3 regions of the Corticicoccus populi genome follow, and region 3 is predicted to be linked to each of the others. Evidence: predicted binding sites of a transcription regulator. Region 3 holds the regulator's gene; each other region holds the start of a gene.

Region 1 (10,877 bases), 1.2 Mb from region 3:
GGCTGTCAGATAAATTGTACTTCGCAGATGGTCACCTCTGAATATTGAAACAATATTCGGCACAATCAAACCGAGGAACGGCAGCATGCCGACTGTAACCACAACGAGCGCTGTGACGGATGCTGTAAGAAATAAACCGATATTCACTACTTTTCTGTAGTTTAATCCCAAATTCTTTGAGAAATCCTCTCCCATACCTGCAACAGTAAACTGATGCGCATAAAAGAGTGCGATGATAAAAAGCGGTACACTTATGTATAAAATCTCATAACGTCCTGAAATAAGTGTTGAAAAGTTTCCGTGCATCCATCCGCTGATTGCCTGCAGCGTATTTGTTCTTAAAGCGATAAATGTTGAAATACTTGCGACAACACCACCGAGCATCAATCCGATTAACGGGACAAATACGATATCTTTAAACTTTATTCTGTTAATAATCTGCATAAAAAGAAATGTTCCGGCAATTGCAAGTGCTGTAGCAAAGGCAAGCCTTCCCATAAGAGTCACTGCCGGGAAGAGCACAATTCCAATTAAAACACCAAGCTGTGCCCATTCTGTTGTTCCTGCTGTTGTCGGGGAAACAAATTTATTACGCGTCAGCTGCTGCATAATCAGACCACATACACTGAGTGATGCTCCTGCAATAATGATGGATATTGTCCTCGGCAGACGGCTTGACAGAAGAATATTTTGTTGATGTTCCGTTAAATTAAATATATCTCTTAATTCCAGCTGTGTAACGCCGACAAACATGGAAATAACAGACATAATAATAAGGCCGGTTAAAAGTATGTCCAGCCTGAAAAGCTTCCTTGCCATTTTTCACAACCTAACTGATGTTCACCACATTGACAATGATAATGATTATCATTCATCGTACATATTCCATTATACCTTCTGCACAAGGTTTTTCAACCTGATTCAAAGAAAAAACACATGAAAATCATAGAAAAAGCGGTGCCCCAGGGCACCGCTTCAATCTCATTGATAATATTAAATTTTGACAATGATACGCCCTCTGACTGTTCCTGTCAGTATTTTTTTCAATGCATCCGGCACGTCATCCATCACTATCTCTTCTGTAATTTCAGCAAATTTTTCAGGTTTCAAATCCGATGCAAGACGTTCCCACACCATCTTTCTTTCCTCCATAGGGCAGTACACGGAATCAATTCCAAGCAGATTTACACTGCGCAGTATAAACGGAAACACAGTAGTCGGCACGCTTCCGCCGGCGGTCAATCCTGAAACTGCAACACTTCCCATATATTTAATCTGGCCGAGCAGTGCAGCAAGCGGCTCTCCGCCGACAGGATCCACTGCCGCCGCCCACTTCTCTTTATCCAGTGCCTTAACTTTTCCGTTGTAAACTGCTTCTCTTGAAATGATTCTTTCTGCACCGAGCATTTTTAAATAATCATGTTCAGACTGTTTACCTGTCGACGCTGCCACTTTATATCCCAAACCGCTGAGCATTGTTACAGCAAGGCTTCCGACACCGCCTGTTGCACCGGTGACTAACACTTCCCCGTCTTCTTTTCTTAAACCGTTTTTCTCTAAACGACTTATGGACAATGCTGCTGTAAAACCTGCGGTCCCGATAATCATGCTCTCTTTTAATGTTAACCCTTCAGGAAGAGGGACAATCCAGTCCGCCGGGATAGACGCATATTCACTGAATCCGCCGAAATGGGATACACCAATTTCATAGCTTGTCGCAATGACCGCATCTCCTGCCTTAAACCTCTCATCACCAGACTCCACCACCGTACCTGCAAGGTCAATCCCTGGTATAAAAGGATATTGATTCACAATTTTCCCGTCCGCACTTGCTGCGAGCCCGTCTTTATAGTTTACACCTGTATATTCTACTTTAATCAGTACATCACTTTTCGGCAGCGTCTCCCTGTCAATCTCTTTGACGGATGACTGCACAGAATCTCCTGTCTGTTCCACAATGACTGCTTTAAAACGTTTGTTCATTAATACCGCTCCTCTTCTGATTATTGATTCTTTCATCAATTTTAAAACACCCCTTCAAAAGACATCACTTATCTGTTGATGTTTCGAAGGGGTGTTTATTCACCGGAGAATTAACTGATAATGATTGTCTCTCCGGTCGGTTTTTTTTCTTCTCCCGTCAGTATATCGAGAATCACACTGATTGCTTTCGGGTTGGAACGTTCAAATTTTTCTTCATCCTGCTTCACATTCGGCCGGTAGCTGAGCGCGTATACATCCACATCTTCTTTACTCATTTCAATTGCTGTGGAATGTGTCAACGCTTCAATTGCACCTGTTGCGGTATAATATAAATTCCGTTCATATACATCTTCAAAAGACGGTTCAATTACGTTGATAATTTTTGCATCCGCTTCATCTTTAAGAAGCGGACGTAATGTCCGTGTTCCAAGATAAGTTCCCCACACATGCTCATACATGACTTCATTAAATTCTTCGAATGAAACTTCATAAATTGAGCGGTTCTCTGTGAAAATTGAATGGACTAATATAATACCTGACAAGCTGTCATAATCGTTTTGAATTTCTTCCAATACATTCAGCCAGTCAATTTCTTTTGAGGGCTGAAGCAGAACCACATTATGATTACCTTCCGTCGTTTCTTCAAGTTCTTTTAGAAGAGTATCAAGCTCTACATGGTCCAGACCTGAAAGAATTAAATTCGCACCTTCTTCAGCCAGTGTTTTTGCTAAATCTCGACCAAGCAATGACGTGGCATTCGCTACGGTATAGGTTTTTCCTTTTAACTTCATGGTAACCTCCCGGAATTCTACTTAATAACTTGATTATACTAGAGTATAGTACATGAAACACTCTAATAATGAATCATGTAGTTATTCTATTCTACAACAACATTCTCTTCCGGCATAGTATGAAGTTGAAATGCATCTACATGGGAAATGACTCTGAATTCCCCTTCAGATTCAAATGTGTATTCTATTGTGTAAAGACCATCCGCGCTGTGCTCCGCCTCAATCATATCCAGACTGTCTTCACCGGATAAAACCTCAAACATTACATGGTCGGCATCCTCCACATTTTCATCGTTTGATGTGACATGGGCAGTCAATTCCACAGTCTCTCCTTTAGAAACTGTTTCTAAAGGGACAGATAATTCAACATCCAATGATCTGACTTCATCTTCACTCGGTGCATCATGATTACTTTCACCATGTCCCTCATGAGTATCTTCTGAATTACTGCATGCCGAAAGCAGTAATACGCTGAACAATGCTGTTAAAACAATTTTTTTATTCACCTTTGTAATCTCCTTCACACAAGTCTCACGAATATCATACCACGCTTTCTGATACAAATCGTGACCTGTAATGTGAAGATTATGAATGAAAATCGACAAATTCTTTTAATACAGAACAGCTGTATTTATTCTAAAATTCCTGATACTCTCTTGGATCCTGGTCATCAATTCTGCCGTCTTCAACTGTTTCAGCATCTATTTTTTTCATGTCATCTCCGGAAATTTCAAAGTTGAATATATCCAGATTGCCGCGCTGTCTGGAGCCGTTTGATGAGCGTGGAATTGTAACCACACCATGCTGATAGTGCCATCTTAAAACGAGCTGACCGATATTCACACTGTATTTTTCAGCAAGTTCATCAATCACTTTGGAGTCTTTTAAATATCTAAGACGACCTAACGGACTCCACGCCATGGTCACAATATTATTCTCATCATGATACTTTCTCATCTCTCTCTGATTGAATTTCGGGTGCAGTTCAATCTGATTTAATACCGGCTTCACACCAGTTTCACTGATGAGTCTGTCAATGTGTTCAGGCATAAAATTACTGACTCCGATGGATTTAATCCATCCATTCTTCTGCGCATCTATCAGTGCACGCCAGGCTTCTACATACTGGTCTTCTTTAGGATTCGGCCAGTGGATAATATATAAATCAAAATACTCGAGATCAGCCCGGTACAGTGATTCCTGAATGGCTTCCATCGCATCTTCATATCCGTGATATCTGCCCGGAAGTTTTGACTGTACAAAGAATTCACTCCGCTTAAGACCGCTTTGTTTAATGGCGCGTCCAACGGTACCTTCATTCTCATAATTATAGGCAGTATCAATAAAACGATAACCGTTTCTGACAGCCTCACTGATTTTAAGTGCACCGGAATTGCCTTTTAACGATACTGTTCCAAAACCAATAACCGGCAACTCATTTCCATCATTTAATTCTACATACGGCAGTGCCATCTGTAATCCTCTCCTCATTAAAAATTATCTTCTACTATTCTACCCGGATTTAAAATTTTTAATCAAAAAAAGTAACAAGAAATTGAATTCTTGTTACTCTTAATTTATTTATTCAAATTTAAAATCATCGTCCTGAAGTGCTTCAACGTTCAACGCAATAACGTAGCCATCGCCCTTCACACTAAAGAAATCATGGTTTTTAGTCGTTGTGTCCAGTGCATTTTCAATAATCGGATTAAAGCTTTTCTCTTCAAAATATGGCTCATATCCAAGGTTCGCAAGAGCTTTGTTGGCATTGTACTGTACATAGTTCAGCACGTCCTCTGTTAATCCGAGTTTATCATACAGACCTTTAGTATACTCTGCTTCATTTGCATATAAATCTTTAAGCATTTCATACATTTCACGCTCTGCACGTGCCTGATCTTCAGATGACAGCTCAGCTTTTAAAGTCTGCGCATCAAGACCTGTAAATACACCGTGAATAGATTCATCAAGAAGAATCTTTCTGATGATTTCACCACTTGTTGTCATACGTCCCTGTCCGGCCAGATACAGCGGATAGTAGAATCCTGAATAGAACAAGAATGATTCCAGAAATACAGAAGCAACACGTGCCATGTACTGATCATAAACACTTGCTTCTTTCGCAAATAATTTATGATAGCGGCTGACAATTTTATCAGACTTATACTTTAAATGTTCATTTTCAAGCACCCAGTCATCCAGCAGTTCGTTTGTTTCTTTAGAAGGCAGGAGTGTTGAAAATATATGTGAATATGACTTTGCGTGAATCTGTTCCATCATTCCCATAAAAGAATACACAGCTTTTTTACGCAGGTCCTTAGTGTGCAGCATAATCAGCGGCATCCCGTCATCTGCCTGATGCGTATCGAGACCTGTTAATCCTGCAAGAACTTTTTTGAATGTTTCTTTTTCATCATCTGATAAAGTTGACCATGAACTTAAGTCCTTGGATACTTTAAACTCAGACTCCACCCACATCTGTGAGATATTTTGACGCCAAAACACATTGGTCATGTCATCTTCTTTATTCCAATTTACTGCTATCATAACCTGACTCCTTTTACTTGATTAAACTGAACAGCTTGTACATTCTTCAACACTAAGCAGTTTATTCCTAGTGTAATATAATGATTTTAACCCTTTATGGTGTGCATAAATATATAATCTTGAAAGTGCTCTTGTAGAAATATCTGAATTTACATATAGAATCGTGCTGATTCCCTGATCAATATGTTCCTGAATTGTCGCAATCATGTCAATCAGTCTCATCTGATCTACATTAAATGCACTCTTGTAGAACCACATATTCTCTCTTGACAGGAAAGGCATCGGATAGAATGTTTCAGAATTGCCGTATGTTCTGCGTTCAATCATATCCACAATCGGCATTACTGAACTTGTTGCATTCTGTACATATGAGATACTCTGCGTTGGTGCAATCGCAAGGCGGTATGCATGATATAAGCCATTCTCCTGTACTAAATCACGAAGTTCTGCCCAGTCCTCTTTAGTCGGCACATGGATATCTTTAAACAATGCTTTTACTTTGTCTGACTTCGGCAGATAATCATTATTCAAATACTTCTCAAAGTATTCACCCGTTGCATAATCTGATTTCTCAAAATCTTTAAAAGTAGCACTTCGTTCTTTAGCGATTAATGCTGACTTTTCAAGAGAATAATAATTCAGAAGCATAAAGAATACATTCGCAAAATCACGTGCTTCTTCAGATTCATAAGCAATTTTATTTTTAGCTAAATAGCCGTGAAGATTCATCGCTCCGAGACCGACTGAGTGCAGCTCGTCGTTTGCTTTACGCACGCCCGGTGCGTTGGCGATTGCTGTATCATCACTGACCACTGTCAATGCTTCAATGCCTTCATGTACAGATTCTCTGACTTTCCCTGAATCCATCACATTCGCAATATTTAATGATCCGAGGTTACATGAAATATCACGTTTGATCTCATCATCAATACCATAGTCATTAATCACTGATGTTTCCTGAAGCTGGAAGATTTCAGTACATAAGTTACTGATTTTAATCTGACCCAGTTCCTTCAATGGGTGAACTTTGTTGGCATTATCTTTAAACATAATATATGGATAACCGGACTGAAGCTGTGTCTGAGCAATAGTATTCAGCATTTCACGGGCATCCAGTTTACGTTTTTTGACTTTATCATTCGCAACCAGCTGATCATACATTTCATCGAGGTTCATATCATCCAGTGTCTGACCGTATTCACGCTCTACAGTATGCGGTGCAAACAGATAGAACGGTTCGTCATTTTTTGCAAGATCAAAGAATTTAGACGGTACAACAAGTCCTGTAGAGATAGTCGCAAGACGAAGGTCTTCATCCGCATTCACTTTCTTTGTATCCAGAAATTCCGGCAGATCATAATGGAAAATATTCAGATAGACTGCACCTGCACCCGGACGCTGGCCGAGCTGGTCTGCATAGCTGAAGCCGCCTTCCAGTGCCTTTGCGACAGGAAGAACACCTTTAGCTACACCCTCAATGCCTTTAATCGCTTCACCGCGTGCACGGAGTTTTGATAAGTTAATCGCCACACCGCCGCCGATTTTACTCAGCTGTTTTGCTGTAGAATCGATATAGTTAATAGAATTTAAACTGTCATCCACTTCCAGAAGGAAACATGATACCATTTCTCCGCGGCGTGAACGTCCGGCATTTAAAAATGTCGGTGTTGCCGGCTGGTAACGCTGTTCAATCATGGAGAGTACTAAACGCTTCGCACGGTCAACATCACCTTTTGATAAATAAAGGCTGACAATAACCACGTGCTGCTTGTAATCTTCCAGGTACTGCTTCTTATCATTTGTTTTTAAAGAATAGTCTTTAAAAAACTTACTTGCAGCCATATAACTCTTGAATGCAAATGGGACAGCGTTCGCATATTCAACAACTTCCATTGCACTTTCATCACTGTATTCTTTGAATAAGTCATAGTAGAAGTTTTCGTCTACTAAATAGTGAAGACGTTCGAGTTCGGAATCAAAATGAATGGTTTTATCATAAATCTCTTCCATGAACACATCCAGTGCTTCCAAATCTTTATGCAACTGATAAAAACCAGTTTCATCACGTTTTGTAACCTCATTATTTAACTCAATGTGATTGTACTTTTTCTCGTCTAGTACTTTCATAAAAATTCCCTACCTTTTCCATGAATTCCTGTCGCTCACTCTGACTGCCGTGAAGTTCAAACTTCATCAGCAGCGGAACATTATATTCATCACGTATATACTCGCCGGACCGGGCAAAGTTCTGTCCCCAGTTCCGGTTTCCGCTGGATGCAACGGCGAGAAGTTTATCGTGGTTGTTCTCCAAAAAAATCTTAACAGTATCAGGCACCTGGCCGAAACCATATGTGCTCGTGACTAAAATAAACGGTTCTGATATATCAGCACTTTTATTTCCTTCTGTAATCTCGTATAATTCAAATTGTTCCTTAATACCTGTCCCTGATAAAAACCTTCTAATATTTCCGGTCATGGAGTAGAATGCAATCTTCATGCTATCCATCTTCCTTCCTTATCAATACTAACATAAAAACAAAATAAAAACGAACGTACGTTCGATTTTAGCCAAGGGTTTATTTACACAAATATTAACTGATACCAATAGAGCACACACTATATATTGTGTTTGTAAAACTTACGGGGCACAACATATATGTATTACTTACTCTATATTGCCATATCACTCTTTATTAATCAATGCCAAAGCATTCGCGTTTTTTTAATTTCATTGTGAATTTTTTATTCAAAACAATGCCGAAGTCACGGTATATATATGTTATACTGAGTCACATATTTCTCAGAAAAAAATTTAATAAAATTTTTTATTTTATTTTTTTGAAATTTAATATTTCCAGATTAAGAAAGTATTGGAGTATCACTTATGAATAATACAACAAAAGGTATCATTGCCTTAATAATCTCTTCACTCGGTTTCAGTATTATGGCATTTTGTGTTAAATACAGCGGAGACCTTCCAACGGTCCAAAAGACATTTTTCCGGAACTTCATCGCAATGCTGATTGCCTTGTTCCTTGTTATCCGCCATAAAGAAAAGCTGTTCGGAAAAAAAGAGAATCAGGGACTTCTTATGCTCCGGTCCGTTCTTGGCCTTATAGGTGTTCTTCTGAACTTCTTTACTATAGACCGTATGGTACTGAGCGATGCTGATATCCTGAACAAATTAAGCCCTTTCTTCACAATTCTTTTATGTGCTTATTTCTTAAAAGAATACGTCCATAAATTCCAGCTCTGGTCTATTATTATCGCCTTTATCGGCGCAATATTTATTATTAAGCCGTCTCTTTCAAGTGATACATTGTATGCACTGATCGGCGTACTCGGCGCCTTGTGTGCAGCAGGTGCCTATACAGTGCTCAGAGTACTCGGCTCCCGTGAAAAATATTATACAGTCGTTTTCTATTTCTCAGGTTTTTCTTCTCTAGTACTGCTGCCGTTTTTTATCTGGTATTATGAGCCGATGACAATGAACCAATTCCTTATTCTGATATGCTCGGGTATTGCTGCTGCCGCCGGTCAGTTCGGGCTGACCATCGCCTACAGCTACGCACCTGCAAAAGAGATATCCATCTTCTTTTATTCAACGATTCTCTTTACGGCACTATTCAGTATTATTGTATTCAATGAGATACCGGACATCCTGTCATTAACCGGCTATGTAATTATATTCGGTGCAAGCTACTACATGTTCATGAAAAACCGTCCGCCTAAACGGACAGCATAACTACAGAGCCGCCTTAACGGGCGGCTTTTTTACTTGAGTATTTTTTCAATATTTCCAGAAAGTAAGGACAGTAATGCTTTAGTTTATAATTTCCGACACCCTGTATTTGAACCATATCCTGTTTCGTCTGCGGCATTTTTTTTGCGAATTCCCTTAAAGTCACATCTTTAAAAATATCTTCTTTCTCCAGCTGATGCTGATCTGCGAGTGAATCCCTCATATCGATCAGTTTGTTATAAACCCTTTCGTTCGGTGAAGCATCAGTTGATATGTCGACTTTCTCTTTAAAGTCGGAGCGGAAAGGTACTGAATACAGCATCTCAGTATTATTCATCACGGATTCACCTGCCTCTGCTGCTTCAAGTCCTTCATTTGTGGAATGAAGATAACCGCGCAGAATCAATTCATCCAGCACATGATTCACTTCTGCTGTACGGTATGACTGCATCACACCGAATGACGGCAGTGCATCCATGTGATGACGTTTAATCAATTCACTGGTTTCCCCGCGGAGAATTTGTATCGCCCCCGTTTTCGACAGCCTGTATGATGCACTCTTCACAAGCCCCATCACCCTCTTTGCCTCATCTGTCATATCATATGTGCGCTCCAGGTCGAGACAGTTTGAGCATCTGCCGCATTCTCTGACATATTCATCCGGATTGAAATATTTGATAATAAAACTGCTCAGACATTTACTTGTACGGTTATACTGAATCATCTTGTCGAGCTTTCCCCGCATGAAATCTTTATATGCATCACCGGCATTGGAACGGTCTATAAAAAATTGATGAAGGTTTACATCCCGCTGGCTCGACAGTAAAATACATTCACTCACACCGCCGTCACGTCCTGCCCGTCCGATTTCCTGATAGTAGCTCTCAATATCGCCAGGCATATTGTAATGTATAATATAACGGATATTCGACTTATCGATTCCCATACCGAATGCGTTGGTTGCGACGACAACTTTGCTTTTATCTTCTACAAATAAATGCTGGTTTTCATCTCTCTCTTTTTTTGGCAGTCCGCCGTGGTAAATGACACTTTCAATATTATTATTTTCAAGAAGCATGGAAATTTTCTCAACTTCCGCACGCGTTGCTGCATAAATAATTCCGGACTCCTGCAGTCTCTTTTGTACATAGGAAACAATAAACTGATCCCTCTGGTATGTTTTATCAACCTTAAGGTGCAGATTATCCCTCTTGATACTTGAAGTCACTACATGTTCATCAGATATACTCAAAAGCTCCTGAATATTCTTCTGTACTTCATTTGTTGCGGTTGCTGTCAGCGCGGCAAATGTTGTGCCCGGCAGCAGTTTTTTTATACGGGGGATGACTTCCTGATAGCTCGGTCTGAAATCATGTCCCCATTTTGAGATACAGTGTGCTTCATCAAATGCAACAAGCGGAATGTTGAGCGTCCTTAATGCTTCACAGAACTCAGGTGTGTTAAACCGCTCAGGCGCCACATACAGAAGCTTGTACTGCCCGTCACGTGCGTTTTTCATCACAGTATTAATTTCTTTCTGTTTCAATGTAGAATTTAAAAACGCAGCCTCAATCCCCCGTTTATTTAATGATTCCACCTGGTCTTTCATCAATGAAATCAATGGAGAAATGACCAGAGTCATTCCCTCAAGTTCGAGCGCCGGAACCTGGAAACATATTGACTTCCCTGAACCTGTAGGGAGTACACCAAGCGTGTTTTCACCATGAATCACAGATTCTATTATCTCTCTTTGCTTCGGTCTGAATGATTCATATCCAAAATACTGTTTAAGCAGTTTCTCCATAACTGTCATC
Region 2 (10,877 bases), 340 kb from region 3:
CGGCAGCAATAACCTTCTTTTTCTGCCCTATATTCATGGGGAACGCTGTCCGGTTCATGATCATCAGGCAAAAGGTGCTTTTGTCGGCATCAGCCCGACAGTTAATAAAAGTGATTTTGCACGTTCTGTGATTGAAGGAATATGTTTTTCCTATAAACAAATTATTGAAGAAACCTTACCACTCCGTTCCAAAAAGTATATAAATTTAATCGGCGGCGGTGCAGAAAGTACAGTCTGGTGTCAAATTCTTTCTGATATCACAGGAGAGGTTATACGTGTACCAGCATACAGTGAATATTTAACAGCACTTGGTGCAGCATCATCTGCTTTTATACACAATGGCTGGACTGAGGATTATCAATCATTTTCAGAAAGCATCTGTGCAGATGAAAGTGCCATATATTACTATCCTGTTGAAGAAAATAGTGAGTTGTATAGTGAACAGTATAAATACTTTTTAAACATGTACCCCGGCGTTAAAGATATATTTTATTAGTAATATAAAGGCCGCCTTGAGCGGTCTTTATTTATGATTCAATTTAAAAATTTATATATGAGGCATATTTTTTTCTAATGTCATATCAATAATTCTCTGATTTCTACTGCCCCGAAACTTCAAACTTAAATCTCTTTCATTCAAAATAAAAGGACCGTCAACCAGTACATCAATGTGATTAAGGAGTTCAATCTGAAAGGGGTTATGATTTTCAATGATTTGTTCCAGTGTCCACCCCGTATAGGCCCAGATGGTTTTTCCATGTTTTTTAAATTCTTTTGCAAGACACAGTGCTGCTTCAGCCTGGTAAAAAGGATCGCCGCCGCTGAAGGTAATATCCGTCATAGAATTAAGTGAGTGCTCCACAATATTATCTATCATCATCTCTGTACCATTTCTTATATTCCAGGATTCAGGATTATGACATCCTCTACAAAAATGCGGACATCCTGCAAAAAAAATCACCGTCCTGAGACCCTCTCCATCCACAACAGAATCATGATGAATAGATAGAATATTTGCCATTTTATTTTTTGTCATATATGTTTCACCCTGTCCTTTTCTTCAGCTGCTTTTGCAGTATTCCATTTGTCCATCGTACCAACCAGATAGCCGGTAATTCTTCTGATACGATCAATATTCTGTTCATCTGTTGTATGACAATCCGGACATTCATTATCTATAATACCGGTGTAGCCGCAATGAATACATCGGTCGACTGGATGATTAATACTGCCGTATCCAATACCTTCAGCCCCCATTTTTTTAATGATAGTATCCATAGCGGCTAAATTTTTGCTGACATCGCCGTCCACTTCAATGTATGTGATATGTCCTGCGTCAGTATAGCTGTGATAAACTGCTTCACGTTTGATTTTTTCTGCTGCATGAAGATGATAGTACACAGGTATATGAAACGAATTTGTATAGTACTCCCTGTCTGTTACACCGGGAATACAACCGAAAATTTCCTTGTCTTTTTTGGTGAAGCGTCCACTTAATCCTTCAGCAGGTGTCCCGATAAGTGAATAATTCAAATGATAGGCTTCACTTGCATCGGTGCATTTCCTTTTAAGGACGGCTGCAATACGCTGTCCAAGTATCTGTGCCTCTTCAGTTTCGCCGTGATGTTTTCCTGTCAACACTTTCAGACATTCTGCCAGTCCAATGAATCCGATACTTAGACTGCCTTCCTTCAAAACGCTCTGCAGTGTATCTGACTGTATTAAATTCTGACTGTTTTTCCAGACATTCTGGCCGTATAAAAATGTAAAGTGACCTGCCTTTTTACCGGCCTGATATAAATATCGATCATAAAGCTGTCTGATTACGATATCTGCATACTTTTCAAGCTTTTTCATAAATTCATCAATTTCCCGTGTAACCAATGCTATTTTTACTAAATTGATACTAGTAAAGGATAGGTTTCCCCGGCTTACACTGTTTTCTTCACCATTAACATTACTCATTATTCTCGTTCTGCACCCCATATAAGCAACTTCCGAATCCGGATGACCTTCTTTATAATATTTCAGATTAAACGGTGCGTCGATAAAACTAAAATTAGGAAATAATCTTTTTGCTGTCGTTTTTAAAGCGAGCTGATACAAATCGAAATTTGAATCCTCTTCATAAAAATTAACGCCTTTCTTCATCTTGAAAATCTGAATAGGGAAAATAGGGGTTTCTCCTTTTCCAAGGCCTGAAAGAGTCGCAAGAAGAATGTTTTTAATAATCATCCGTCCTTCTTTACTTGTATCTGTGCCGTAATTAATCGATGTAAAAGGCACCTGTCCGCCGCTTCTGGAATGAAGACTGTTCAGATTATGAATGAAAGCTTCACATGCTTGATAAGTTTCTTCTTCTGTTTCCTTCCATGCCAAAGACTCTAATTCTCTGCCTTCCAGAGGCAGCCTGTATTCCATCAGTTTTTTAAGTCTGCGGTCATATGTCTTTCTGACATAAGGTGCAAGGTCATAATCAAACGCCTGAAAACTTTGCCCGCCATGCTGTTGATTTTGGTTACTTTGAAAAATAATAGCAGAAAGTGCCATCGCACTCATAATGCTCTTGGGAGATCTCATAAAGCCGTGACCGGTATCGAAACCTGATTTAAGCATTTTACCTAAAGGAATCTGGCAGCAGGTGGTTGTCCCCGCAGCCATATAATCCAAATCATGGATATGGATAAAGTTTTCGTTCACAGCTTTTGCTGCTTCAGAACTGAGTATTTTAGATCTGGCAAAATATTTGGCACTCTCACTCGCAAACCTATTCATCTGTCCACAAGGGGAGGTCCCGTCTACGTTGGCATTTTCCTGAATTAAGTTTTGATTTTTAAGATTAATTATGTCTTCAAAACTGGATAGCAGACTGCTTACTGACTGTTGTTCAAAATTGTCCATTTTTCATTCCTCCGAAGTAACAAGCACTATATATAGTGTGTGTTAATTAATTTAATCTATATATTGTATTTTATAAGGGTAAATTGAAAAATACAATGAACATTGTGTGAAAAATCACAATCTTAACAGGAATATTTTTTATTTATTAATTCTGATTCAAATATCTTTTTTCTCAAATAACACTTTAAAATCATGATGATTCGTCTTATAAATATTTGGGAATAAAAAAATAGAAATTATATTATAATAGACTGGTGGTAAATTTATGTTTGAAAGCTGGAAAAGCAAACTTCCTATTAAAAACATTAAAGAAATTCATTCTGTAAGTGGTGGAGATGTAAATGATGCCTATAAAGTTACTACTTCAGAATCAACTTACTTTCTACTGATACAGAAAAATCATTCGGAAAAGTTCTTCGCTGCAGAAATTGCCGGGCTGCACGCATTTAAAGAAGCAGGCATTAGAGCACCTGAAGTAATTAACAGCGGAGAGATTGACGGTGATGCTTTTTTAATACTCAGCTACCTTAGAGAAGGGACAGGAGGCAGTCAGCAGGCACTGGGTGAAATGGTGGCGGAACTTCATCTGAATCATCAGCCTGACGGTCGTTTCGGTTTTCATCTGCCTTCGGACTTTGAAAATATAGAATTCAATAATGACTGGACTGAAACATGGGCTGAAATATTCATCGAAAGACGTCTTGATGTTTTAAAAGACCTGATTCTGCAGAAAGGGCACTGGGAAAAAGCTGATTTAGAAATTTATAACTCAGTACGGGCAGTCATCGTTGATTCTCTTCAAAATCATCAGAGTGAACCCTCTCTTTTACATGGAGATTTATGGGGAGGTAATTATATGTTCTTAACAGATGGTACACCTGCGCTATTCGACCCGGCGCCGCTTTTCGGCGATCGTGAATTTGATTTAGGTGCGACCAAAGTATTCGGCGGTTTTACAGATGAATTTTATGAAATGTATCATAAAGTATATCCGCTTCAGGACGGGGCGGATAAACGGATTGTATTCTATGAATTTTACCTGCTTCTTTTACATCTGGCTAAATTCGGCACCGTATACAAAGCAGGGGTAAGCCGCATAATGAAAGAAATATTATCAAATCAATAGTAAAGGCGGGATTTTATTGAATATAAAACAATTGATATCCGAAAGAAAAGAATCGTATTTAGAAAGTTTATTTGAAGTACTGCGTCAGAAAAGTATCAGTCCTCAAAATGATGGTATGAAAGCGTGTGCCAATCTGGTTTTAAACAAGCTGAGAGATGCCGGTATAAATGATGTCCGGTTGATTGAAACAGACGGTTATCCGGTTGTGTACGGGGAATATTTTGTCTCCGATGAAGTGCCGACTATATTATTATACGGACATTATGATGTACAGCCGCCGGACCCGATTGAACAGTGGAATTCTCCGCCTTTTGAGCCGGAAATCAGGGACGGCCGTATCTATGCCCGGGGCGCAGGCGACAATAAGGGACAGTTTATGGCACACATCCTCGCAGTAAAAACAATGATTGAAGCAGAGGAAACTCTGCCTGTTAACGTGAAATTTGTCATTGAAGGAGAAGAGGAAATCGGCAGTGTACATCTTTCTGATTTTATAGAAGCCAATAAAGCGCTGCTGAAAACAGATTTTGTTTATACATCAGACGGCCCGATGCTTTCAGACGGCAGCCCGTATATTCTCCTCGGTGTACGTGGAATACTATACGTCGAATTAAAATTAAAACAGTCGGCATACGACAATCATTCCGGTAATAAAGGTAATATTGCCAAAAATCCTGCATGGACACTTGTGGAACTTCTCCATACAATGCGTGATTCCGATGGAAAAGTATTAATTGACGGATTTTACGATGATGTTGTAAAACCGACGGATACAGAAATTAAATTGATGAAGGCGCTCCCTTTTGACATTGAGGATATCAGGAGAGACATCGGCGATGATAGTTTAAATATGACACAGGAGGAATACTATAATAAGCTGTGTTTTGAACCGACATTTAACATTGCCGGCTTTAACAGCGGATATGCGGGTGAAGGACAGAAAACGATTATCCCCGGTGAAGCTGTATTAAAAATGGATATGCGTCTTGTCAAAAATCAAGATCCCGATAAAATATTTGAACTTTTTAAAGAGCATGTTGAGTCGTTCTCTAAAGACATTGAAGTCGTTAAAATGGGAACAATGAATCCTTCCCGCACATCTCCGGAATATAAATTTATTGAAATAATTAAAGAATCACTCGAACATTCTTTTGAAAGAACATCTTATATACAGCCGAGTATGGGCGGCAGTCTGCCTGATGATGTCTGGACAAAAATTTTAAATGTTCCTTCTGTTGTTGTGCCTTATGCCAATGCAGATGAAGCCAATCATTCACCAAATGAAAATATTAAAGTGGATTATTTTTATCATGGTATTGAAACCACGTATCGTTTAATTCAATCATTATCGAAATATGATAAAAATTCATTAAAATAAAATTTAAAAAATAAATTAAATCATTCAGTGATATAAGTTGGATAATCAGCGCTTTATTAGTGACGGATAAAAGAGTCCGGCATCAAATGATTTATTGCCTGATGTAAAGCGCTACCATCATTATATTATCAAGCATTTTGAAACCAATTATAAAAACTGATATTAAATTTCATGTCATATATTCTAACAATACGTGTAAGTAAATATCACACCGATTTTGTGTTTTAAAAAAAAGAGGATATACTTGCTCCATACTTTTTTGTAGGAGTGATCATCATGGATACTATTCTTTTATTTCTTTGTACTTTACTGGTGTGGATTATGACACCTGGATTGGCCTTGTTTTATGGGGGACTTGTCCAATCAAAAAACGTACTGAATACCTCAATGCACAGCATTTCAGCCATAGTTGTTGTGACATTTACTTGGGTATTGGTCGGTTTTTCTTTAAGCTTCGGGGGAAGCAGTTTATGGCTGGGAGATTTTTCATTTGTAGGACTGAATAACGTTGGCTTTGAACCGAATGTAGGTTTTTCCGAGACCGTGCCTTTTGCGCTGTTCATGCTTTTCCAACTCACTTTTTGTACGATTGCCGTCTCAATCCTGACCGGCTCAGTAGCTGAACGTATGAAATTCGGTCCATTTTTAGTTTTTATGGCTCTTTGGGTAATTCTAGTCTACAGCCCGGTAGCACACTGGGTTTGGGGAGGAGGCTGGATTCATTCAATAGGAGCAATTGATTTTGCCGGCGGTACAGTCGTGCATATTTCTTCAGGGGTATCAGGCTTAGTGCTGGCATTACTTTTAGGTTCAAGAAAACCTGAAACTAAAAATAAGCCGCATAATTTAGTGATAACTATGATCGGGGCAATACTCGTATGGTTTGGATGGTTTGGTTTTAACACGGGAAGCGCATTGACGTTTGACTCCATTGCAATGTCTGCATTCGTGAATACCGTACTCGCTTCTACAGCAGGTATAGCAGGCTGGATTTTAGTTGAAAGACTGACTACAAAGAAAGTATCCATTTTCGGTACATTATCAGGAATGCTGGCGGGGCTTGTTGTCATTACACCGGCTGCCGGATTTGTCACTTATCCGGGCGCATTTATATTAGGTATTGCAGGTGGGGCAATTTGTTTCTTCGCCATCACAAAATTAAAAGCAATGCTTAATTATGATGATGCTCTGGACGCTTTTGGACTTCATGGTATCGGAGGCATTGTTGGTGCGATTGGAACAGGGGTATTTCAAACTTCCGCAGTAAATCCAGACATTTCAAACGGGCTTTTATCAGGCGGCGGCATAATGCCTGTAGTGGCTCAGATTATTGCAGTAGCTGCTACGATTATTTTCAGTGCAGTCATGACTTTTCTGATTGCAAAAGTCATCAGTATCTTTGTCACTCTCAGAACTGATGAAAAAGAAGAACTTGAAGGACTCGATAGTGTCATCCACGGTGAGAAAGCTTATGAGTAGATAAGTAAATTCTTCAAAAAGACCCCAGAACCCTGATTAGGATTCTGAGGTCTTTTTATGTCTTTTAAGAATCAAAGTTATTTTCTATTCGTCTTTATCATTATTTTTATACATTTTTATCCCGGCGAACACTGTTTTATGATATATAAAAATTATTTAGAGCCGGATGATTTGACTGCTGTACCTGTATGTATAAAATAAAGAGAGTATCAATGCAGGCGGAGGTGCTTATCGTGAAAAAAATATTTATTTATGGCGGCATATTGTTTTTTATTACGGCAGGCATATTACTGCTTAATGAACAGTCGGAAGATGGTATTTTCAATGAGGTAAAACTGTTTTTTACACCGGATCCAATGTCACATAACACATATGAAAACGGTGAATGTACGTATTATGTTTTTGACAGAGTCAGAGATGACGGGAATAAGATTGAAAGACGATGGCACGATGCTGAAAAATGGGCTGAACGTGCAGAAGCAGACGGATATATTGTGAATGATGCACCTAAAACAGGTTCAATACTGCAGACAGAAGAAGGACCGATTGGCCATGTTGCCTATGTTGAGAGAATCAATGATGACGGCTCTGTTGAAATATCTGAAATGAATTTAAGAGAACCTTATGAAATAACAGAAAGAATTATTGAAGCAGATGAAATAGAGGATTATAATTACATCCATCCCAAAGAAAATCCACATGCAGAGAAATATATTGAAGAATAGAGTATGTTCACTTCATTAAATATTCTCTGTATTTTTATAGTTTGACTGATACCCCTATAGGGTATATAATTGTAGAAAAGATAAAATAAGTGAGGGATATTTTATGAAAGAACAAAGAAATCATCATCATCATGAGAATGATACTCACAGCAGCCACGGGGAACATCATCACAGTTCAGACCATCATGACGGCGGTCATGGCGGACACAGCCATCATCATGCAGATTTCAAACAGAAATTCTTTGTATCGTTAATCTTTGCGGTACCGATTATTTTCCTGGCGCCGATGATGGGAGTGGAGCTGCCGTTTCAATTTACTTTCCAGGGTTCTGACTGGGTCGTACTGATACTTGCGACAATTTTATATTTTTACGGTGGACAGCCTTTTCTGTCAGGTGCTAAAGATGAATTAAAAGAAAAAAGTCCGGGAATGATGACTTTAATTTCTCTAGGCATATCTGTAGCATACTTCTACAGTTTGTATGCCTTTTATATGAATCATTTTGGCGCTCCGGATACACATACTATGGATTTTTTCTGGGAACTGGCAACATTGATTATTATTATGCTGTTCGGCCACTGGATTGAAATGAAAGCAGTGGGTAATGCCGGTGATGCACTAAAAAAAATGGCAGAACTTCTTCCTAACACTGCTGTAGTTATAGATGAGGACGGCAGTACAAGAGAAGTGCAGTTGTCCGAAGTGAATACGGACGATCATGTTCAGGTTAAAGCCGGTGATAATATACCGGTGGACGGTGTGATTATTGAAGGACGGACAACAGTTGATGAATCACTGGTTACTGGAGAATCAAAGAGCATTGAAAAAACATCTGATGATACAGTCATTGGCGGTGCAGTAAACGGTTCCGGTACGATTATTGTGAAAGTAACGGGAACTGGAGAAAGCAGTTACCTGTCTCAAGTGATGGGGCTTGTCAATGACGCTCAAAATGATAAGTCCAGAGCAGAATTGATGTCGGACAGAGTAGCCGGATATTTATTCTATTTTGCATTAATTGCCGGCTTCACTTCATTTATTATATGGATAATCATTGCATCAGATGTCGATTTTGCACTTGAACGTCTGGTTACTGTTCTTGTAATCGCATGTCCGCATGCACTCGGTCTTGCCATTCCTCTGGTTACTGCACGTTCCACATCAATCGGAGCGCAAAACGGACTGCTGGTTAAAAACAGGGAAGCTTTAGAAACAGCGCGACATCTTGATGTTGTAATGATGGACAAAACAGGCACACTTACAGAAGGGAATTTTGCTGTTAATCATTACGAAAGTTTTAGTGATAATTATTCAGATAAAGAAGTGCTTGGCTTCATGGCTGCAATTGAAGAAACTTCAAGTCATCCATTGGCAGTCGGAATACTTGAGAAGGTAGCAGAAGAATCAATTAAAATTCCTAAAGCAGGAGACGTAAATAATATACCCGGTGTGGGTCTCGAAGCTGTTATTGATAGTAAGAAAATGAAAATTGCGAGTGTTTCATATTTGGATGACAACAATATTAATTATGATCTCGAACAATTTGAATCTCTTGCAGGGCAGGGGAACTCAATAAGCTTTTTAATTGTTGAGGGAAAAAACTGCGGCATTGCTGCACAGGGCGATCAGATTAAGGAAAGTTCAAGAGAAATGATCCAGTCACTAAAAGAAAAAAATATCCAGCCTGTAATGTTAACAGGGGATAACAGACAAGTCGCAGAGGCTGTTGCAAAAGAACTAGGTATAGATGATGTTCATGCACAGCTGATGCCGGAAGATAAAGAAAAAATGATTAAATCCTATCAAAATGAAGGTAAAACAGTCATGATGGTCGGGGACGGTATTAATGATGCACCAAGCCTTGTGCGTGCTGATATCGGTGTCGCCATCGGTGCCGGTACAGATGTTGCAGTTGAATCAGGAGATATTATCCTGGTAAAAAGCAATCCATCGGATATTATTCATTTCCTGGGCCTTGCAGACAATACAATGAGAAAAATGGTTCAGAATTTATGGTGGGGCGCAGGGTATAATATCCTTGCTGTTCCGCTCGCTGCCGGCATCCTTGCTTTCATGGGCATTATTTTATCACCGGCAGCAGGTGCAGTCCTGATGTCTCTGAGCACAGTGATTGTTGCAGTCAATGCAATGACATTAAAACTAAAAGAATAGATTTTCATAAAGTCCGTATGAATAATTTATCAGACATGCGGGCTTTTATCTGCGGAATCATTACTATTTACAAAACGTAATCATTCCTGTATTCTATTGTAATGATTAATAATTGTAAGGAGACGGTGCGGATGACTCATCCAGTATTTGAAATAAAAAATCTTTCTTATACGTATAAAGATAAATTAGAGCAGACACCTGCACTCAAAGATATTAATTTGGAAATAGATAAAGGTGATTTTGTCGCGCTTGTCGGTCCTAACGGCTCCGGTAAAACCACTTTAATTAAATTAATATTGGGTGTACTGAAATCCCAGCAGGGCGAGATATATATAAATGGAAAGAAAAGCAGAAAATATGCTGCATGGAACGAAATTGGTTATGTTTCACAAAAATCAAACAGCTTTCAAAAAGGATTTCCTGCGACTGTCAGTGAAGTGATTCTCAGCGGGTTAACGAAAGGAAAAGGGTTGTTCAAACGCTTTAATAAAGATGACAAAAAGAAACTTTTGGATGTGCTGGATCTTCTTGATATCAGTGACCTGAAAGATAAAAATATTTCATTGTTATCCGGCGGTCAGACCCAGCGGGTGCTTATTGCGAGAGCGTTGATTAATAATCCGACAATCCTGGTGCTTGATGAACCAACAGTGGGTATTGATACAAAGCATGTTAAAGAGTTTTATGAAGTTCTGTTTAAATTGAAACAGGAGCACGTGACAATACTACTTGTTACACATGATATTGGTGTCGTGGTGGACCATGCTGATGAAGTGGCGTGTTTGAATGAGCATCTACATTTTCACGGTACCAATCAAGAATTTAAACATCTGGGTGAAGCAGAGCTTTCAAAAATATATGGATTTCCTCTGCAGCTTGTTTCCCATGATCATGACAGGGAGTGTTGCAGTTGATTGATGCATTATTGAATTATGAATTTATGCGCTACTCATTTATAAGCGGCTTAATAGCCGGACTTATCGCACCTTTAATCGGGACATTTATTGTTATCAGGAGACTGTCTTTAATTGCAGATGCTTTAAGTCATGTGACACTCGGTGGTATTGCATTCGGTGTATACTTATCGTCCATCAC
Region 3 (10,877 bases):
ACCTGGAAATGCCTCTGTCTAAAGTACTCGCTGACATGGAACTCAGAGGTATTACCGTGGATGTATCACGTCTTAAAAGCATGCAGGAAGATATTGATGTGCGTTTAAAAGAAATAGAATCTCATATTTATGAGCTCGCGGGTGAAGAGTTTAACATTAATTCACCGAAACAGCTCGGTGTGATATTATTTGAGAAACTTGCCCTCCCGGTGATTAAAAAGACAAAGACTGGATATTCAACAGCTGTTGATGTTCTTGAGGCACTTTTAAATAAGCATGATATTATACAGTACCTGCTGGATTACAGAACGTTATCCAAACTACAGTCAACATATGTGGTCGGCCTGCAGAATGAAATTCGTGATGACTCAAGAATCCATACCCGTTTTAATCAGACGCTTGCTCAGACAGGACGTTTATCATCTGTAGAGCCGAACCTTCAAAATATCCCGATCCGGATTGAGGAAGGCAGGAAAATCAGACGCGCATTTGTCTCAAAAGATGATGACCATGTGCTTCTGGCACTTGACTATTCACAGATTGAACTGCGTGTTCTGGCGACAATTACCGGTGATGTGACCATGACTGAAGCTTTCAGCAGCGACACGGATATTCATACAAAGACTGCGATGGAAGTGTTCGGTGTCGAACATGATGAAGTGACATCATTGATGAGACGGAACGCAAAAGCGGTCAATTTCGGAATTGTCTACGGCATCAGTGATTATGGACTCAGTCAAAACCTTCATATTACGCGTAAAGAGGCTAAGGCATTCATAGATAATTATCTTGACTCTTTCCCGGAAGTGAAGCAGTTTATGAGTGATGTCGTTCAGGATGCAAAGCGTGACGGTTATGTTAAGACGCTGATGAACAGACGCAGATACATTCCTGATATTCAGAGCAGAAATTTCAACGCCAGAAGTTTCGCGGAACGAACAGCAATGAACTCTCCGATTCAGGGGAGCGCCGCGGATATCATTAAGCGCGCAATGGTAAAGTATGCAGAAGATGAAGCAGCACAAAAATTTAATGCGGAACTATTGCTGCAGATTCACGATGAATTGATATTTGATGTGCCGAAAGATGAAATTGAAGCATTTATTCCTGTGATTCAAAATATTATGGAACATGCGCTAGAATTGAAAGTGCCGTTAAAAGTAGACTACGGCTACGGCAAAGACTGGTACGAAGTGAAGTAGGTGGAAATATGCCGGAATTACCGGAAGTAGAATTAGTAAAAAGAGATTTGTCTGCGGTTGAAGGGCTCACTGTCGACGAAGTGACAGTATCCGATTATGTGACGTCAGGTCATGAAGCGGGCAGAAAAACAATTATTAAACAGCCTGTCCCTCTGTTTGTAGGGGAGATGACAGGTGCAGAAATCATTAAAGTGGGCAGACGCGGCAAATATTTGTATTTCATTCTTAAAAAGTTTGAGGAAACATATTATTTGATGAGTCATCTCGGAATGAGCGGCGGATATTTCCATGTCCGCTCATTCAATGATATTCAGGAATTAAATTACCGGAAGCACTGGCAGGTGCAGTTTACACTGTCTGACGGAACATTCCTTGTGTACAGTGACATCCGACGGTTCGGCGAAATGCAGGTGGTGCCTTCATTTTCAGCTTTTCTGCCGCTTTCTGCCATGGCTCCAGAATATACTGATGCTGCATCGAGAGAATATTTTCTGCACCAGCTGTCGAAAGATAAGTACCAGAACAAGCAGATTAAAGCAGTGATTATGGATGCAGGTGTGATTCCCGGTGTCGGTAATATTTACGCTTCTGAAAGTCTGTATAGTGCCGGAATTCTCCCGTCGAGAAAAGTGAGATACATTTCGAAGGCAAGATTAAACACATTATTTGATGAGATAGTCAATGTATTTGAACTGTCACTGTTAAACGGAGGTTCGACGATTTCAGATTATAGAAGTCTGTCCGGAAGTTCCGGTAAAATGCAGGACAGGTTCAATGTGTATCAGAAGAAAACATGTCCAAAGGGGCATGAGATAAAAACAAAAATCATAGCAGGCAGAAACACATTTTATTGTACAAGATGCCAGAAATAGGTGGACAGATGAATAAAGTAATTGGATTAACAGGCGGTATTGCGAGTGGTAAATCAACTGCTTCGGATTACATAAAATCCCAAGGGTACCCGGTACTCGACGCGGATATTTATTCCCGGAAAGCACTTGATAAAGGAATGCCGGGCTATAAGAAGGTGGTTGACCATTTCGGACGTGATATTCTGGATGAGAGCTTTGAGATTGACCGTAAAAAACTCGGTCAGATTATCTTTACTGATAAAAGTGAACGGGAAATGTTGAACAGTATTGTACATCCTGAAGTCCGAAGAATGATGAATGAGGATCAGACACGATTTTTGGAAGAATCCCATGTATTTTTGGATATTCCTTTGTTGTTTGAAAATGGACTGGATAAAAACTGTGACATTACAATTACTGTTTTTGTGAACAGTGATGTTCAGCTCGCACGTCTGATGGCAAGGAACCAATTATCGAAAGTGGATGCTAAGGCCCGGATCAACAGTCAGATGTCGCTTGAAGAAAAGAAAAAAAGAGCGACATATCAGTTTGACAACAATGGTTCAAAGACGGATTTGTATGCTCAGATTAATGATTTTCTAAACAGTCTGTAATCAAAAATACAGCGGATAAAAAAATTGAAAATAAAATCACAATATACGTTTTTAACTCCCTTTTAATGTGTTATACTAATTATGAAAAAGCATAACATATATATAAGGGAGTTTTTTTATGACAAAAGTTGCGATTAATGGTTTAGGTAGAATAGGAAGAATGGTGTTCCGTCTGATTGCAGATTCAGAACATCTTGAGCTTGCAGCGGTCAATGCAAGTTACCCTGCAGAAACTCTGGCACATTTGATTAATTATGACTCCACACACGGCAGATGGGAAAAAACTGTTGAAGCAAAAGGAAGCGCTTTATATGTGAACGGGAAAGAAATTAAAATTGTTTCTGACAGAGATCCGGCGAATCTGCCATGGAAAGAGCTTGAAGTAGATATTGTTTTTGAGGCGACAGGTAAATTCAACCACGGGGATAAAGCACAGGGACATCTTGATGCAGGTGCGAAAAAAGTGCTGCTCACCGGACCGTCAAAAGGCGGGAATGTACAGACTATTGTTATCGGAGCGAATGAAAGTGAACTTGATGTAAGCGGATACAATGTTTTTTCGAACGCTTCATGTACCACGAACTGTCTCGCACCGGTTGCAAAAGTGCTGAATGACTCATTCGGTATTGAAAGCGGCCTGATGACGACAGTACATGCTTACACAAATGATCAGAATACGCTGGATAATCCGCATAAAGATCTGCGCCGTGCCCGTACAGCATCAGACAGTATTATACCGACATCAACCGGAGCTGCGAAAGCGCTTGGGGTTGTTCTTCCGGAATTGAATGATAAACTGGACGGTCTGGCACTCCGTGTTCCGACACCGAACGTATCCCTTGTGGATCTCGTGGTGGACTTAAACAAAACAGTGACTGCAGAAGAAGTGAATGAAACATTTGAAAAGCATGCTGAAGGTAATCTGAAAGGGGTTCTCGGTGTGACATATGAACCGCTTGTATCAAAGGATTTTAATACCGATTCAAGAAGTGTCGTTATTGACGGCTCCCTTACGATGGTGATGCGTGATAATAAGGTCAAGGTTCTTGCATGGTATGACAATGAGTGGGGTTATTCTGTCAGAACTGTGGAACTCGCAAAAGCAATTGCGGAAGGTATGAAATAAAGTGTCTGCCCGGGATATACAAGGATATAGTTGTCTTTACAGACAGCTTTTATCTTATGTGTATCCCGGTTTTTATTATTAAGTCAGGATTTGTTATAATAGATAAGAAGATTAATTAAAGAGGTGAAGATTATGAAATGTCCTCAGTGCCAGCATGACAGCTCAAAAGTGATTGATTCAAGACATACTGATGAGATGTCGGCAATCAGAAGACGGCGGGAATGTGAGAAGTGCGGCTTTAGATTTACGACTTTTGAACGTGTTGAGTTAACACCTCTTGTGGTAGTAAAGAAAGACGGGACGAGGGAAGTATTTTCAAGGGAAAAAGTGCTGGACGGTCTTTTAAGGGCATGTGAAAAAAGAGCGATTCCGTACAGTGAACTTGAAAAACGGACGGATAATGTTGAAGCTGACTTGAGAAATTTAAATAAGGCGGAAGTGTCATCGAATGATATCGGTGAATGTGTAATGAAAGAATTAATTACACTTGATCAGGTGGCGTATGTGAGATTTGCGTCTGTATATAAGGAATTTAAAGATATCGACCAGTTGATGGATACGTTAAATCACCTTGCTGAAGGCAGGAATGAAGATGAACTTCAATGACAGATTAAAACCGAATACTGAATTTATAGTATATGCGCCGATGAGGCTGTCAGCGGATCATCATGAAGTGTTGAATCAGTTGTATTTACCGGTTCTTCAATCCGATACGCTGATGGCTTATTTATATTTACATGAGTCTACGGCGCATTATAAACCGTTGACTCATCGTTTTCACAAAGAAATCATGGATGCTCTGTCAATACCGCTGTCCGCATTTTCAGATATGCTTGAAAAGCTGGAAGGTATCGGGCTCATCCGGACATATGTGTCTAATAAAGACCACGATGATTTATTTGTATATGAACTTCTGAGTCCGATGTCTGCAGAAGCATTTTTTAAAGATCCGATGATGAGTATGTATTTACACGGCAGAATCGGTTCTGAGCAGTATAAAGAGAAAAGGAGCCGCCTGAGTTATCCGGCGCTCCCGGATGAAATTAGTGATGTGACACGGAAATTCACTGAAGTGTTCCGTCATAACGAAACGGATGAATTTGAACTGCCGTCAGAGGATTTTAAACGGGATGTGCAGTCAACAGGTGCCAACGTTGATATGGACGACTTTGATTTTGATGTACTCTATACGCATTTAAAAGGTACCAAGATTGATAAGAAATTCTTTAACAGAGATGTTAGAATGTTGATTGTAAAGCTGAGTGTACTGTTTAATTTAAATGCATATGATATGAAGATGATTTTATTGAATTCCACGAATCAATACCGGGGAATTGATAAAGAAAAATTGAAGTACGAAGCAAGAAGTTATTATCAGAAAGAATATAATAAACCGATGCCCGCTTTAACATCCGTCCGCCAAAAAGAACCGGATACAGAAGAGCATGCAGATGAAATGGGTTATATTACATCGTTAAACGGAATCAGTCCTGTGGACCGGCTGAACGATTTAAAATCTTTTTCGCCGAGTGACACGGATTTAAAACTGGTTACGGATATTATTGCGAATACGACACTTGAGAACGGCGTGATCAATGTCCTTCTCGAATACGTGTTTCAGATTCAGGAAGGGGAACTTCCTGTCCCTTATACAATGAAAATTGCAAGGGACTGGCAGAAGGCGGGATATCAGTCTGCAGAAGAAGCGTATCAGTCCATTATCGACTACAGGAAAGAACAGGAAAAAAGAAAGCGCGGGAAACCAGGCAGAGTCCGGGACGGCGAGAAGAAGCCGTATTGGATGGATAAAGAGAAAGCAAAAGATGCAGAACCTGTGAATTACAGCAGTCAGAAAACCGCAAAGGATGACCCGGAGCTGCAGAAGATGATCGATGAATTCAGAAAAAATTAGGTGATTAGTATGGAATCAATGAGTGATCTGCTCAAAACCAATAAAAGAATTGAACAGAATAATGAACGGATTTACCAGCAGTTAATCCAGCACCCTAAAATCACAGCGCTGATTAATGATAAAGAAAAGCCGCTGACTGCTTCAATGATCAGAAATGATATGATTACACTGAAGCATTACGCAGATCAGCCGACTGAGTGCGAAGTGGACAGTGACGGAAACTGTATCAGCCATCCGGATGGATATGTGATTAATATTGATATCCGCGAGGGCCGTGCGAACATGTATTATACACCGTGTCCGGTAAAAGAACGTCAGGATGCGTTTAGAAGAAAAGAAAATTTAATTCAGTCCTACCATGTGCCGAAGGATATTAAGAACGCGACATTTGATACGATTTTTATCGACGGGGATTCAAACCGGAATCCGTTAATCAGAAAAGCCATCCAAGTTACGAAAGATATCGCATCCGGTGACAACTACCGCGGTCTTTACGTCCATGGTGAGTTCGGTATCGGGAAGTCTTATATTTTAGGCTGTATCGCCAATGAACTGAAGGAAAAATCTGTGTCATCCATGATTGTATATGTGCCTGAAATATTGAGGGATTTAAAAGCCGGTTTCAGAGACGGGACAACAGATGAGAAATATAGAACGTTTAAAGAAGCGGAAGTATTGATTCTCGATGATCTCGGTGCTGAAGATGTGACGCCGTGGGCGAGGGATGAAATTATTACGAGCCTCCTTCACCACCGGATGGTGCAGAATAAACCGACGTTCATCAGTTCCAATTACAGTATCAGTGACCTCGAGTATAGATACAGCATCACGAAAGAAAACGGACGTGAAGAAACAAAAGCCCGCAGAATGACAGAACGTATCCGCGCGCTCTGTGAAGAGTTTGAACTTAAAGGGAAGAATTACCGTACAAAATAGTACGATGATGATCTGCATGATAAAGAACGGTTGCGGAACTGAATGAATTTATGTATAATCTATCTATAATTTCATTATTGTAAATCCAAGGACAAGACTTGAATGTGTTTTTTAAAAGAGAGTGCATGGTGCGCTGAAACATGCATACTAAACCGTGAAAGGTTACTCCCTTGATATATGCCGGTTAATACCCGGACGTTTTAAGTGCGTTAAGCTTATCTTGAGTTGAGAATCTGATTCTCATAAATCAGGGTGGTACCACGGTTATAATCGTCCCTCTATTTTAATAGAGGGGCGATTTTTTTGATAATGAAAAAATTGAAAGGATGATAAGTATGAGTGAAGTTAATATTAAATTTCCAGATGGAAATGTAAAAGAATTTGAATCCGGCGTCACTGCAGAAGAGATTGCACAGTCCATTTCACCAGGTTTAAAGAAAGCGGCTGTTGCTGCTAAAGTGAACGGGGAAATGTATGATCTCCGCCGTCCGATTGAAAACGATGCGGATTTTGAATTATTTACAAACAAGAATGAAGAAGGTCTTGAGGTACTGCGTCATTCTACAGCACACCTGATGGCACAGGCACTGAAACGCTTGTACGGTGATGTAAAGTTTGGTGTCGGTCCTGTCATTGAAGAAGGATTTTACTACGACTTTGATATGGATGAAAAAATTTCTTCCGATGACTTTCCTAAAATTGAAAAAGAGATGCAGAGAATTGTTGATGAAAATGTTGAAATCCACCGTAAAGTATTGTCCCGAAACGAAGCAAAAGAATTATTTAAAGATGATCCGTATAAGCAGGAGCTGATTGATGCGATTCCTGAAGATGAGAAAGTGACAGTCTATTCTCAAGGAGAATTTACAGATTTATGCCGCGGAGTACACGTTCCGCAGACTTCAAAAATAAAAGTCTTTAAACTGTTATCCACTGCCGGTGCGTACTGGAGAGGGGATGCAGATAACAAAATGCTTCAAAGAATTTACGGAACTGCATTCTTTGATAAAAAAGATTTAAAAGCATATTTAAATCTGCTTGAAGAAAGAAAAGAACGCGACCACCGGAAAATCGGTAAAGATATGAAATTGTTCCAGAACAATCAGAATATCGGTGCAGGCCTGCCGCTCTGGCTGCCGAACGGTGCAACAATCCGGAGAGAAATCGAGCGTTATATTGTGGACAAGGAAGTTGAACTCGGTTATGACCATGTATACACTCCAATCATGGCAAATGTTGATCTATACAAGCAGAGCGGACACTGGGAGCACTATCAGGAAGATATGTTCCCGCCGATGGATTTAGACGGTGAGGAGTATGTCCTTCGTCCGATGAACTGCCCGCATCATATGATGATTTATAAGGCAGAGAAGCATTCATACAGAGAACTGCCGATTCGCATTGCAGAGCTCGGCATGATGCATCGTTATGAGGCGAGCGGGGCGGTCAGCGGACTGCAGCGCGTCCGGGGAATGGTTTTAAATGATGCGCACGTATTTGTCCGTCCGGATCAGATTAAAGAAGAGTTTATCCGTGTCGTCAATTTAATGCTTGAAGTATACGGTGATTTCGGTATTAAAGACTATTCATTCCGTCTCAGCTATCGTGACCCTGATAATAAAGAAAAATACTTTGACGATGATGCCATGTGGAATAATGCTGAGAGCATGCTGAAAGAAGCTGTAGATGAAATGGGTCTTGAATATGTGGAGGCGCTCGATGAAGCGGCATTCTACGGTCCGAAACTCGATGTACAGGTGAAAACAGCACTTGGTAAAGAGGAGACTTTATCTACAGTGCAGCTTGATTTCCTTCTGCCTGAGCGTTTTGACCTCGGCTATGTCGGCAATGACGGTGAAAATCACAGACCGGTCGTGATCCACCGAGGTATCGTTTCTACAATGGAACGTTTTGTGGCATTCCTGACTGAAGAATATAAGGGAGTGTTCCCGCTATGGCTTGCACCTCAGCAGGTGGAGATTATTCCGGTCAATGTGGATCTTCATTATGATTATGCAAGAAGCGTAAAGGATGAACTGAAATCCCAGGGAATCCGGGTGAATATCGATGACCGTAATGAAAAACTCGGCTATAAAATCCGTGAAGCCCAGATGCGTAAAGTGCCGTATCAAATTGTTATCGGCGATAAGGAAATCGAAGAGAACGAAGTGAATGTCCGTAAATACGGCGAGCAGGAGCAGAATTCTTATGACCGTGAAGAATTTGCATGGAAGCTCGTGGATGAAATTCGTCTGAAAAAATAATTTGACAAACAGTCAGTCGACGTGTATAGTAGTAAGAGTTGATAAGAACGGACAAGAAGAAGCACCCGCTTCTCACCCGCAAACACTTAAAGTTGTGACCGGGTTACTTACGAAAACTGTACTGCCTTACGCGCGGTATGGATAAGTATGAGGCGGGCATATGCCCGCCTTTTTTGTTCGTCTTAAATCTTATGGAGGTGTCGACAATAGCAAAGGACCAAACAATTATTAATGACCGTATCCGTGCTAAAGAAGTAAGACTCGTTGGACAGGATGGGGAGCAGATTGGTATTAAACCAACACGCGAAGCCCAGGAAATGGCTGACCGTGTAGAACTTGATTTAGTGCTTGTTGCTCCAAAAGCCAAGCCGCCGGTCGCACGTATTATGGACTACGGCAAGTTTAAGTATGAACAGCAGAAGAAAGAAAAAGAAGCTCGCAAAAAGCAGAAAATCATCAATGTTAAAGAAATCAGACTATCACCGACAATTGAAGAGCATGATTTCAATACTAAATTGAAAAATGCACGTAAATTTATCGGTAAAGAAGACAAAGTGAAAGTTTCTATACGTTTCCGCGGTCGTGCGATTACGCATAAAGACATTGGACGTAAAGTACTGGAACGTTTTGCTGAAGAGCTTTCAGACATTACAACAATCGAACAGAGACCTAAGATGGAAGGTCGTTCCATGTTCCTGATTGTTGCACCAAACAATGATAACAAATAATCGGAGGGAAATTTCATGCCAAAAATGAAAACACACAGAGGTTATGCTAAACGTGTTAAGAAAACAGGTACAGGTAAATTCAAGCGTAACCATGCTTACACAAGTCACTTATTCGCTAACAAATCTACTAAAGCGAAACGTAAATTAAGAAAATCTACATTAGTTGCGAAATCAGACGCAAAGAGATTAACACATCTTTTAGCTAGAGCGAAGTAATTATATTATCAAGGAGGAATCACCATGGTTCGTGTGAAAAATGGTTTAACGTCACGTAAAAGACGTAAAAAAGTATTGAAACAAGCAAAAGGATATTTCGGTTCTAAAAGTACTTTATATAGAACAGCTAAACAACAGGTTACAAAATCAGGTCAGTATGCATACCGTGACCGTAAAAACAAAAAACGTGAATTCAGAAGATTATGGATCGCACGTATTAACGCTGCAGCACGTCAGCACGACATCAGCTACAGCCGCTTAATGAACGGTTTAAAATTAGCAGGTATCGATATTAACCGTAAAATGCTTTCTGAAATCGCAATCGCAGACGATAAAGCATTCGGTGAGCTTGTAAGCCAGGCGAAAACTGCTTTAAACAAATAATTAATATAATATATGGACATCCGGTGAAGTGAATCTCAGCCGGATGTTTTTTTATGCATATCATTTGAAGGAACAGTATATTAGATTATAATATTTTTTTATTCTATAATAATTGAATGAAGAGATTAACAGGAGGCGATGATTGTGAGCATGGAAAATTTAATGATGAAAGCTCTGTCGATGGATATGATTACAGCGAAAATGTTCAATGAACTGCACACTGCAGTGACAGAAGCATACGGCGAAGAGAGAGGCCGGCAGCTGATTCAGGACGGTCTTAATGCCTATGGTTTAAAAGATACTGAGGCACTTGCGAAAAAAGCAACTGCTGAAGGTGAGAACCACCGTTTTTATGACTATCTGCCGAATCATGTAGAAGGTGAAGAACAGTATGCGGATTTAACACCGTTTGCAAGGTTCTCAAAAATGTTTGCACAGATTGCAAAGCAGGTCGTGGATAATGATGAAGAAAAAGGTGAGGACGTCATCAGAAGTGCCGTTGAACAGTTTGGCTTAAAACGCGGAGAAGGTATCAGACAGCGTGCCAGAACAAACGGTCTTGATAATACGTCCGACAATTATTTGAAGAACTATGACATGGCAAGAAGTGAACTGTTTGAAGTGGATACGACACACAAAGAAAA

The links. Region 3 encodes NrdR, which represses ribonucleotide reductase genes. Its sites were predicted from a motif close to AACACNATATATNGTGTT; they were not measured.
Region 1: the regulator NrdR is predicted to act here: its motif matches at 7,934-7,951, upstream of nrdI (class Ib ribonucleoside-diphosphate reductase assembly flavoprotein NrdI).
Region 2: the regulator NrdR is predicted to act here: its motif matches at 2,924-2,941, upstream of ACFSX4_RS03190 (anaerobic ribonucleoside triphosphate reductase).

The regions. Positions count from the first base shown of each region.
Region 1 covers NZ_JBHUOQ010000001.1:1,456,492-1,467,368, forward strand. Annotated here, with positions in the region: gene ACFSX4_RS07290 (ABC transporter permease) at 1-819, opposite strand, end outside; gene ACFSX4_RS07295 (acrylyl-CoA reductase family protein) at 994-1,983, opposite strand; gene ACFSX4_RS07300 (SDR family oxidoreductase) at 2,094-2,774, opposite strand; gene ACFSX4_RS07305 (FixH family protein) at 2,861-3,280, opposite strand; gene ACFSX4_RS07310 (aldo/keto reductase) at 3,411-4,247, opposite strand; gene nrdF (class 1b ribonucleoside-diphosphate reductase subunit beta) at 4,356-5,321, opposite strand; gene nrdE (class 1b ribonucleoside-diphosphate reductase subunit alpha) at 5,343-7,448, opposite strand; gene nrdI (class Ib ribonucleoside-diphosphate reductase assembly flavoprotein NrdI) at 7,411-7,818, opposite strand; gene ACFSX4_RS07330 (DMT family transporter) at 8,206-9,066, shown strand; gene recQ (DNA helicase RecQ) at 9,080-10,867, opposite strand.
Region 2 covers NZ_JBHUOQ010000001.1:591,394-602,270, reverse strand. Annotated here, with positions in the region: gene ACFSX4_RS03200 (xylulokinase) at 1-496, shown strand, start outside; gene nrdG (anaerobic ribonucleoside-triphosphate reductase activating protein) at 548-1,036, opposite strand; gene ACFSX4_RS03190 (anaerobic ribonucleoside triphosphate reductase) at 1,033-2,901, opposite strand; gene ACFSX4_RS03185 (fructosamine kinase family protein) at 3,167-4,027, shown strand; gene ACFSX4_RS03180 (M20/M25/M40 family metallo-hydrolase) at 4,044-5,405, shown strand; gene ACFSX4_RS03175 (ammonium transporter) at 5,682-6,884, shown strand; gene ACFSX4_RS03170 (CHAP domain-containing protein) at 7,118-7,609, shown strand; gene ACFSX4_RS03165 (heavy metal translocating P-type ATPase) at 7,713-9,782, shown strand; gene ACFSX4_RS03160 (metal ABC transporter ATP-binding protein) at 9,914-10,696, shown strand; gene ACFSX4_RS03155 (metal ABC transporter permease) at 10,684-10,877, shown strand, end outside.
Region 3 covers NZ_JBHUOQ010000001.1:255,519-266,395, forward strand. Annotated here, with positions in the region: gene polA (DNA polymerase I) at 1-1,202, shown strand, start outside; gene mutM (bifunctional DNA-formamidopyrimidine glycosylase/DNA-(apurinic or apyrimidinic site) lyase) at 1,211-2,074, shown strand; gene coaE (dephospho-CoA kinase) at 2,083-2,667, shown strand; gene ACFSX4_RS01420 (glyceraldehyde-3-phosphate dehydrogenase) at 2,786-3,793, shown strand; gene nrdR (transcriptional regulator NrdR) at 3,926-4,399, shown strand; gene ACFSX4_RS01430 (replication initiation and membrane attachment family protein) at 4,380-5,705, shown strand; gene dnaI (primosomal protein DnaI) at 5,715-6,641, shown strand; gene thrS (threonine--tRNA ligase) at 6,977-8,905, shown strand; ribosomal protein L20 leader region at 8,953-9,087, shown strand; gene infC (translation initiation factor IF-3) at 9,103-9,633, shown strand; gene rpmI (50S ribosomal protein L35) at 9,649-9,849, shown strand; gene rplT (50S ribosomal protein L20) at 9,874-10,233, shown strand; gene ACFSX4_RS01460 (L-2-amino-thiazoline-4-carboxylic acid hydrolase) at 10,384-10,877, shown strand, end outside.